3 regions of the Gordonia sp. i37 genome follow, and region 1 is predicted to be linked to each of the others. Evidence: riboswitches for the same ligand, from Rfam matches in the RefSeq annotation. Region 1 holds a riboswitch; each other region holds the start of a gene.
The links. Region 1 has a riboswitch for cobalamin ahead of B1964_RS05615 (iron ABC transporter permease). Riboswitches for the same ligand answer to the same signal wherever they lie in the genome.
Positions count from the first base shown of each region.

Region 2: it holds a riboswitch for cobalamin, as region 1 does, so the genes downstream of both, B1964_RS06505 (CbtB-domain containing protein) here and B1964_RS05615 (iron ABC transporter permease) in region 1, are expected to answer to the same signal.
Region 3: it holds a riboswitch for cobalamin, as region 1 does, so the genes downstream of both, B1964_RS06525 (CbtB-domain containing protein) here and B1964_RS05615 (iron ABC transporter permease) in region 1, are expected to answer to the same signal.

Region 1 is NZ_MVPX01000119.1:3,038-6,284, forward strand. It holds gene B1964_RS05610 (ABC transporter ATP-binding protein) at 1-754, opposite strand, end outside; gene B1964_RS05615 (iron ABC transporter permease) at 786-1,859, opposite strand; cobalamin riboswitch at 1,948-2,158, opposite strand; gene B1964_RS05620 (alkaline phosphatase D family protein) at 2,260-3,247, shown strand, end outside.
Region 2 is NZ_MVPX01000138.1:5,341-8,587, forward strand. It holds gene B1964_RS06500 (ATP-dependent helicase) at 1-1,514, opposite strand, end outside; cobalamin riboswitch at 1,599-1,733, shown strand; gene B1964_RS06505 (CbtB-domain containing protein) at 1,767-1,988, shown strand; gene B1964_RS06510 (CbtA family protein) at 2,016-2,843, shown strand; gene B1964_RS06515 ((2Fe-2S)-binding protein) at 2,922-3,247, opposite strand, start outside.
Region 3 is NZ_MVPX01000138.1:8,758-12,004, reverse strand. It holds gene B1964_RS06535 (Nramp family divalent metal transporter) at 1-261, shown strand, start outside; gene B1964_RS06530 (acyl-CoA dehydrogenase family protein) at 381-1,601, opposite strand; cobalamin riboswitch at 1,772-1,904, shown strand; gene B1964_RS06525 (CbtB-domain containing protein) at 1,936-2,160, shown strand; gene B1964_RS06520 (CbtA family protein) at 2,170-3,081, shown strand; gene B1964_RS06515 ((2Fe-2S)-binding protein) at 3,078-3,247, shown strand, end outside.

The DNA of each region.
Region 1 (3,247 bases):
AGAGGATCTGGGGGACGTCGAGGCGGGGATGCCGGACGATGTGGGCGTCGATGTCGAACCAGGCGCGCAGATTCGCGGGGACCAGCACCTGCTCGGGAGTGCCGGTCCCGACGACCCGACCGCCGACGAGGACGAGCAGCGTGTCACAGAACTGGGCGGCGATGTTCAGATCGTGCAGGGCCGCCACCACGGTGACGCCGGAGTCGCGGGCTGCGGCCAGCACCGAGAACTGGTGTCGCACATCGAGATGGTTGGTCGGTTCGTCGAGCACCATGACCCGTGGCTGCTGGGCGAGTACCCGCGCGATCAGCACCCGCTGCGCCTCACCCCCGGACAGCGAGGTGAAGACACGATCCGCGAGATGGCCGACCCCGGCGACACCCATGGCCTCCTCGACCGCCGCCGCATCCCTCGCCCGGGACGTCCGCGCGATCGACCGATGTGGGAACCGACCGCTGGCGACCACCTCGGCTGCGGTGAAATCGAAGTCCAACGTGGAACTCTGGGTGAGCGCGGCGACCTGACGGGCGTTGTCGCGCATCGAGATGGCGGTGACGTCGACGCCGTCGACCTCGACGTGGCCGGTCGTGGGGCGCTGGGCGCGATACAGACAACGCAGCAGTGTCGATTTCCCGCTGCCGTTGGGTCCGATCACGCCGAGAAAACTCCCCGGCGCAGCGGTGAAGGTCACCTCGCGCAGCAACGTTGCCGAACCGATGTCGACGCCGACCCCGTGATAGCCCGCTGAGGTCATGTTCCCCACCCCCGGTGGTCGTCAACCCGTTTCATCGATCGACCACGCTGCGTCGGCGGTGCATGAGGATCAGGAACATCGGCACCCCGACGGCGGCGGTGATCGCGCCCAGCGGCAATTCTTGTGGCGGCACGGCGATTCGGGCGACGAGATCGGCGGCAACGAGGAACACCGCGCCGATCAGCGGAGCGATCACCACGAGGCGACGATGGTCGGCGCCGACGAGGAGCCGCGCGACGTGGGGAACGACGAGCCCGACGAAGCCGATCGCCCCGCACACCGACACCATCAGACCGGTCATCAACGCCGACAACGCAAATGCCATGACGCGGAACCGCGACGCCGACAACCCGAGGGACGCGGCGACCTCGTCGCCCATGGCGAGGGCATTGAGCGAGCGCGCCAAGCCTGCCACCGCGATCACCCCGCCGACGGTCACGACGCCCACGAGGACCGCCGAATACCAGCTGGCCGCGGCCAGACTGCCCAGGAGCCAGAACATCACGCTGCGCGCGGCGTCGCCGGTGGGTGCGAGGAACACCAACACCGTGGTCAGCGCCGAGAAGCCGTAGCCCACCGCGGTGCCGGTCAACACGAGTCGCAACGGTGTCAATCCGCCTGCCCCGGAGGCCATCCCGAACACGATGAGGGTCGCGAGCAGCGCTCCGGCGAAGGCCGCGACCGGCATCGCATAGAGCCCGATGCCCGACAGGACGCCGAAGAGCACCACGCTCGTGGCCCCCACCGATGCGCCGGAGGAGATACCGAGCACGTACGGGTCGGCGAGCGGGTTGCGCACCATCGCCTGCACGACCACTCCCACCACCGACAACCCGGCGCCCACCACCGCTCCGGTGATCACCCGTGGTACCCGCGAATCGATGACGATCCAGTACGCGGCGGCGTCGTCGGCGGAGATCGAGCCGCCGGTCAGTGCGGCCCACACGAAGCGCGGCACATCGGTTCCACCGACGTCGGCGGTACCGAACGCCACACCCGCCCATGCGACCACGAACAGCGCGAGCACACCGAGCACCGCGAACACGCCGACACGCGCCCAGGTCGGCGCGGGTGGCGCGGCCTGCGGTGAGGTGTGATCGTCCACTGTGGCACGGTCTCTCGTCGGGCGGAAGACAGCCGCGCACGACAGATCGGCGCACCGGCCATATCCCGCGAGGCAAGTGTCGACCACGGTCCCCCATGGCCACGGCGGCAGGTCTTCGGACTTCGGACGCGGCACCGAGATGCCACCTACCCGCGGCCGCTTCCCGGACCGTGAAGTCCAGTGCGAGGAGCCGCTGTCGTTTCCGTCACCGCTGCGGGGCAGCTCTGGATTCTCACCAGATTCCCTTTTCACCGACCGGACCGTGTGACCCGGTCGGAACCGACGCGCGCTGAGCGTAGCAGGCATCTCGCCGAGGCGTTGCCCAGGTCTTCACCACCGCATCACCGAGTCGTGGCCGGTCGTCATCCCCGACGACACCGTGCGGTGATCGCCTCGAGGCATGTCCTCCCCCAGCCATATTCCGCTACGCGTCACCCCGGACAAGGTGCTGCGCGCCGGGACGACGCGCCGTCGATTCCTCACCTGGACCGCGCTGGCCGCCGGGCTGGCCACCGCCCCCACCCTGTTCGCCACCGACGCCGCCTCCGCTCCACGGGTCCGAGGTGCCGGCCACCCGTTCGCCCTGGGAATCGCCTCCGGCGACCCGCTCGCCGACGCCGTCATCCTGTGGACGAGGCTGGCGACCGACCCACTCGCACCCGGCGGGGGCATGGGCCGAGAATCCCACGATGTCGGCTGGGAAGTGGCCCGCGACGAGCGGATGCGGAGCGTCGTGGCGCGTGGTGTGACCCGTGCCGGCCCGGACACCGGGCACTGCGTGCACGTCGACGTCCGCGGCCTGACGCCCGGGACCGACTACTTCTACCGATTTCGCGCGCTCGGCGAGATCTCCGAGGTCGGCCGAACCCGGACCGCACAGCGCGTCGGAACACCCACCGGCGCACTGTCGTTGGCCTTCGCCTCCTGCCAGGCCTGGGCCGACGGCCACTACCCGGCGTTCGGCGACATGGCCCGCGAGGCCCCCGACGTGGTGTTTCATCTGGGCGACTACATCTACGAGAAGCCGATCCCGATGGGCGGCGGTGCACGCGATACCGCGGTGGTACCGGCGTCGGCGTATCGCGAATGCCGTGACCTCGACGACTACCGCGAGCGCTACGCCCTGTACAAACTCGACCCGAACCTGCAAGCGGCGCATCGGATGAGCCCGTTCATCACGATCTTCGATGACCACGAGGTCGACAACAACTGGGCCGCCGACACTCCCGAGGACGACCAACCCATTCCGCAGTTCCTGCTCCGCCGGGCTGCGGGCATGCGCGCCTGGTGGGAGAACACCGCCGTTCGGCTCGCCCCGCCCGGGCGCGGATTTCGTGCCTATCGTCGCTTCACGTTCGGCGATCTCGCTCGGTTCAGCGTCCTCGACA
Region 2 (3,247 bases), on a different contig from region 1:
CGTCCGGAGATGAGATCGAGGGTGGCCTCGTACACGCCGCGGCCGAGCTCCCGATACGGTGCACTGCGGCGCACTACCTCGAACCACTCGTCGACGTGGAGCTCGTCGATGGAGGCTGCGGCGATCGTCTGTTGGGCCAGGACGTCGAGGGGGTTGGTGGGTACCCGCAGCTCCTCGATCTCACCCTCCCGCATGCGCGATACCGCGACGGTGCAATGAATGAGGTCGGTGCGGTGTTTGGGGAACAGTACGCCCTGACTGATCTCGCCGACCTGATGCCCGGCTCGGCCGATGCGTTGCAGACCACTGGCCACCGACGGCGGCGCTTCGACCTGGACGACGAGATCTACTGCGCCCATGTCGATTCCGAGCTCGAGGGAGCTGGTGGCCACCACACATCGCAACCGGCCGGTCTTGAGTTCGTCCTCGATTTCGGCGCGCTGCTCCTTGCTGACCGACCCGTGGTGTGCCCGGGCCAGTAGGGTCGTGGCCGCCGAGGACGCTCCGCTACCCATCACCATCGCCGGAGCGCCCCCGGCGACCCGCGGGTTGGCCGCAGCGGTCACCGCGGGGGGCGCGATGCGGGATTCGGCGATCTCGTTGAGCCGTGCGGTCAGTCGCTCGGCGAGGCGACGGGAGTTGGCGAACACGATGGTCGTGCGATTGGCATCGATGAGATCGACGATCGCCGATTCGACGTAGGGCCACAGCGATCCCGCGGTCGGGGAGAACGCGTCGTCGAGATCCTCGGAACCGGGTGCGTCCGGTGGCGGCGGGATGTTGGCCATGTCTTCCACGGGCACGTCGACGCGAAGATCGAACGTCTTGCTCGCGGGTGGACGCACGATCGTGCACGGCGCGGCACCGGCCAGGAAGCCCGCGACCACCTCGGGTGGGCGGACGGTCGCCGACAATCCGATGCGCTGTGCAGGTGTTTCCAACAACTCGTCGAGACGCTCGAGGGACAGCGCCAGATGGGTGCCGCGTTTGGTGCCGGCCACCGCGTGGACCTCGTCGATGATCACGGCCTCGACGCCGGTCAGTGTCTCCCGCGCCGATGACGTCAGCATCAGGTACAGCGACTCCGGGGTGGTGATGAGGATGTCCGGGGGTGTGCGGACCAGGCTGCGGCGGGTCGCGGCGGGCGTGTCCCCGGATCGCAGGCCGACGGTGATCGCCGGCTCGGGATCGCCGAGTTCCTGCGCCGCGCGGGTGATGCCGGTCAGCGGTGCACGCAGGTTGCGTTCGACGTCGACGGCGAGGGCCTTGAGCGGTGAGATGTAGACGACTCGGGTGCCGCGTGCCCGATCCGGGCGCGCCGCGAGCCGGTCGAGGGCCCACAAGAATGCCGAGAGGGTCTTGCCCGAACCGGTGGGGGCGATGACCAGCGTGTGGTTGCCGTCGGCGATCGAGGACCACGCCCCGGTCTGAGCGGCGGTCGGCTCGGCGAAGGTGCCGCTGAACCACCGCCGCGTGGGGGCGGTGAAGCGATCGAGAACCGACGGCGCAGCCATTCACCCATCATCCATGTTGCCTCCGACAAAACGCCGCGACGGTTGTTCTGCTCGTTTTGTCCGATGGGTCGCGCCGGTCACATTTGTCGGGTATAGAGTTCTCGCCAGATGCTGACGGAAACCCGGTGTGAGTCCGGGACGGTCGCGCCACTGTGAGCCGGGCCGGGGAGTCACCCCGCCCGACGAGTCAGGATTCCGCCGAGCATCGATCCGACAAGCGCTGGGACGCGTCATCCCACGAAAGGACCTCCGATGGTTGCAACCACCCACCAGAACAAGGCACGGGCCCTCGCGGTACCCGACCTCTCCGTCGCGTCGGCAGCCCTGTGGCTGACCGCCACCTTCATCCTCGCCGCAATGGCCTACTACTTCATCGGATACGACCAAGGTGCCTGGTCGGTGTTCGGCAACGACACCCACATCCACGAATTCGTGCATGACTCCCGGCACTTCCTCGGCTTCCCCTGCCACTGATCGAACGAGCACGGGAGACAACCGAACATGGAAAAGAAATTCATCGGCGCCGGTCTGCTGTCGGGACTCGTCGCCGGGATCGTCGCCTACGTCTTCGCTCGGATCTTCATCGAGCCGCAGGTGGCCAAGGCCATCGACTACGAGGACGGACGCAGCGAGGCCGAAGAGGCTCTGATGACCGCGCATGGGCACGGCGGCCACGAGCACGGCGCCGAGGTGTTCACCCGCTCGGTGCAGGAGAACATCGGTGCGGGCGTGGGGACCATCGTTTTCGCGGTGTCGATGGGCGCGTTCTTCGCAATCGCGTTCACGGTTCTGTGGACCTACCTGGCGCATCACCGCGCCGGAGCCGACCCACGCTGGGCGGCGGCCCTGATCGGGCTCCTCGGCTTCGTCGCGGTCTTCGGGGTGCCGTTCTTCGCATACCCGGCCAACCCGCCGGCCGTCGGCGACGACGACACCATCGGTGCGCGATCGACGGCGTACCTCACCCTCACGGTCATCTCGGTGGTCGCGGTGATCGCGGCGGTCGTTGTGGCGCTGTGGCTCCGGCAACGCTGGGGAGGGCTCGCGGCCTCGGTGGTCGCCGCCGTCGGTTACCTGGTGGTCGTGACCATTGCGATCGCGCTGCTGCCCGAGTTCCATGAGGTTCCCGACCCGGTCATGAACGGCGACGCGATCGTCTTCCCCGGATTCCCGGGCGCGGTGATCGGCGACTTCCGGGTGTATGTGATCGCCAACCAGGTGATCCTTTGGACCGTTCTGACCACGACCTTCGCGGGAATCATGACCTGGCTCAGCCGTTCTGATCCTGCGCGCCGGGCGACGACACCGGCCGCGGCACACAGTAACTGATCGCTGCTCCACGTCCGCCCTGCACGATCGTGGGGCGGACGTGGTGCGTTCGTGGGGTCTGCCGAGAAGGTGGGTGGGTCAGATGAGTACGCAGTCGCCGCAGACGGCGCCCCGATCGCCGCTGACCCGATAGATCAAACAGCAACTGCGCCGGCGGAATCCCGGTCCCGCGCGTAACCGCCCGTCCTCGACATGGGGCTCGGCGAGAACACGGTCGGCCGCGGCGACGGCGAGATCGCCGTGTTCGGGGCGCGCCGTCGCGATGAGTCTGGCGGCGCTGTTGGTCGCCGAGGCGACGTTGCCCCACAGCGTTCGCCCACTCACCCCGAATGCGTCGCCGACGGCGTCGGTGAGTGCGCCGATGATCCCGTCGGCCAGGTTGGGCCGGGCGTCGGTCGCCGCGG
Region 3 (3,247 bases), on a different contig from region 1:
CGCCGACTGGTCACGCTGATCCCCGCCCTGGTCGTTCTCGCTGTCGGGGTCGATCCCACATGGGCACTGGTGCTCTCACAGGTGGTGCTGAGCTTCGGCATCCCGTTCGCGATCATCCCGCTGGGCCGGCTGACGTCCGACCGCTCGATCATGGGCGAGTTCGCCGACGGCTGGCCGCTGCGCATCCTGGTAACCGTTGCGTCGGCAATGATCGTGCTACTCAACATCGCGTTGATCGTGCTGGTGTTCACCGGCGCGTGAGGTGACCGAGAACGACTCGCAGTACCACACGGATCGTCTCGGTCCACCGATCGCCGGGGCGATTCGCGGCCGACGGCGTCGAACCCCCGGAGGTATCCCGGTGGCCCGTCCACCGCCCTTCAGGCCAGGAGCCCCTTGGCGACGTGGGTCACCTGGATCTCGTTGCTGCCGGCATAGATCATCAGCGACTTGGCATCGCGCGCAAGTTGTTCGACGCGGTACTCGGCCATGTAACCGTTGCCGCCGAAGAGCTGCACGGCCTCCATCGCGACATCGGTGGCCGCCTTCGACGAGTAGAGCTTCATCGCCGACGCCTCGGCCAGACTCAGCGGCTTACCGGCCTTGGCCCGCTCGATCGCACTGAAGAGCATGTTCTGCACGTTGATCCGCGCCACCTCCATCTCGGCGAGTTTGAGCTGGATCAGCTGGAAGCGCCCGATCTCCTGGCCCCACAGCTTGCGGTTCTTCGCGTAATCGACACTCAGGCGCAGACATTCGTTGATGATGCCCATCGACAGCGCCGCGATCCCGATACGCTCGGCGGTGAAACCGGATTTCGCCCCCTCGGCGCCGCGCGCGTCGGACCCGGTGTCCTCGGTCTCGCCGAGCAGCCGGTCCCGACCGAGGCGGACGTTGTCGAAGAACAGCTCGCCGGTGGGCGAACTCATCATGCCCATCTTCTTGAACGCCTTGCCCTGGGTGAGTCCGGGCATCCCCTTGTCCAGAACGAACGAGAGCACCTTGCGATCGCGCATGGGGGTATCCGAGCCGTCGTCGAGTTTGGCGAAGACCACGATGGTGTCGGCGTACGGGCCGTTGGTGATGAACGTCTTCTGTCCGTTCAACAGATACTCGTCACCATCGCGGCGCACGGTGGTCTTCATGCCGCCAAGGGCGTCGGAGCCGGAGTCGGGTTCGGTGATCGCCCAGGCCCCGACCTTTTCCATGGTGACCAGCTCGGGCAGCCACCGCTTCTTCTGCGCGAGGGTGCCCTTACCCCGGATCGCCGACGCCGTCAGGCCCATGCTGACGCCCATCGAGCCGACCAGACCGAGACAGACCCCGGCCAGTTCGATGTTGACGATCATGAACATCGACCCGGCCATGCCGGCTCCGCCGCCGCCCGCAGGCTTCTCGCCGGCCGCCTCGGCCTCGAGTTCCTTCTCCAGCGCGTCCTTGGCCATGGCGTCGACACCGAAGGTGGACAACAGTTTTCGGGTGATGTCGTAGGGCGGGAGCTGGCCGGTCTCGAGCTCGTCGATGTGCGGCCGGATCTCCTTGTCGATGAACGCCCGCAAGGCGTCGCGCACCATCAGATCTTCATCGGACCACTCGAACATCGACACCTCGCAGAATCATCGGACAGCGCCCGTCGGCTGCCATGAGAACTTGTTTCAGTCCAACTGTGTCAGTCGTCACGATCAGCGTCAAGACACAGAAAGGCACAATTGTGTCTTCATGGGCCAGACAGTCGGGTAAGGACAATCGGCTCAATACGGACACGCGCTTGACCTGCGCTTTCGCAACTGGTCTGCTTATGACAGACGGCGTATGGAACCCGGTGCGATTCCGGGACGGTTGCGCCACTGTGAACTCGCGCCCGCGGGTCAGTCAGACACGTCGCCGTCGAGCCATAGCCCGACAACCGGGGCGCGTCACCCCGAGGAGGTCCCGATGAGTACCCATGTCGCCACGCCGCAGCCCGGTGTCGCCGTCTCCCCCGAAGCCCTGTCGCGCACGCGCGTAGCGCTGATCTTGGGGATCACCGTCCTGTTGGCCCTGCTCGCCTACTACTTCATCGGTGTCGACGAAGGCATGACCTCGGTATTCGGGCACACCATGGTCGTGCACGAGTGGGTTCATGACGCTCGCCACTTCCTCGGCTTCCCCTGCCACTGAGCCGGATTCATGACCGAACTCCGCGTCATCGGGCGCGGAGCCCTCGCCGGACTGATCGCCGGCATCCTGGGCTTCGTCTTTGCTCGTGTCTTCGCCGAACCCGTCATCAACAAGGCCATCGACTACGAATCAGGCCGCGACGACGTCCTCAACGCACTCAACCAGGCAGCCGGTCGGGCGACCGAACCCGATGGTCCGGAGATCTTCAGCCGGACGATCCAGTCGACCGTCGGCATCGCCACCGGCATCATCGGCTTCTCGGTCGCGATGGGCGCTCTGGTGGCCGTCGCCTACCTGATCCTCATGGGCCGGACCGCACTGCGCGCGCAGTATCTGTCCTGGCTCATCGCAGGCTTCGGCTTTCTCGGTATCTACCTGCTGCCGTTCGTGAAGTACCCGGCCAATCCACCGGCGATCGGGCACACCTTCACGATCGAAACCCGCGGTCAGCTCTACCTCGCAATGGTCGCGATCTCACTCGTCCTACTCGGTCTCGCGGTCTACGTCGTACATCGTCTGCATTCCCGGATCGGTACGCAACGCGCGATCCTCGTGGCCGGAGTCGGCTTCCTCATACTGTTCGGCATCGTTCTGGCCGTGCTGCCGTCTCTCGGTGACCTGTCGGCAAACGTCGACCACACCAGCGAGTTCGGCTTCGCACGCGCCGCCACCGAGACACCGCAACCCATCACCAACATCCTCGATCGCCCACTCACGATCGACGGAAGGGTCTATGCGCCAGGGCAGATCGTCTATCCGGGCTTCGACGCCGACGTCCTCTGGAAGTTCCGGTGGTATTCGATCCTGAACCAGGCTCTGGTGTGGTTGGTCATCGGAATGGTCTTCGGTGCCCTGATGAACCGGATGCATCCGTCGACCCCACAGACCATCGGCGAGCAGGCTACGCTCGTCCGGCAGTGACCTCCTCCCTCGACGACCTCGGCCCCTTTTTCGGAGTCGCCACGCACGCCCGCGGGCAGCGGGGTGATGCACCGTGGCTCACGATGGCCGACCTACTCGAGGACGCGCGCATGCTGGAGTCGCGCGTGGACCGTGTGCGTGCCGCACTCGGGGTGGGCGGCACGTC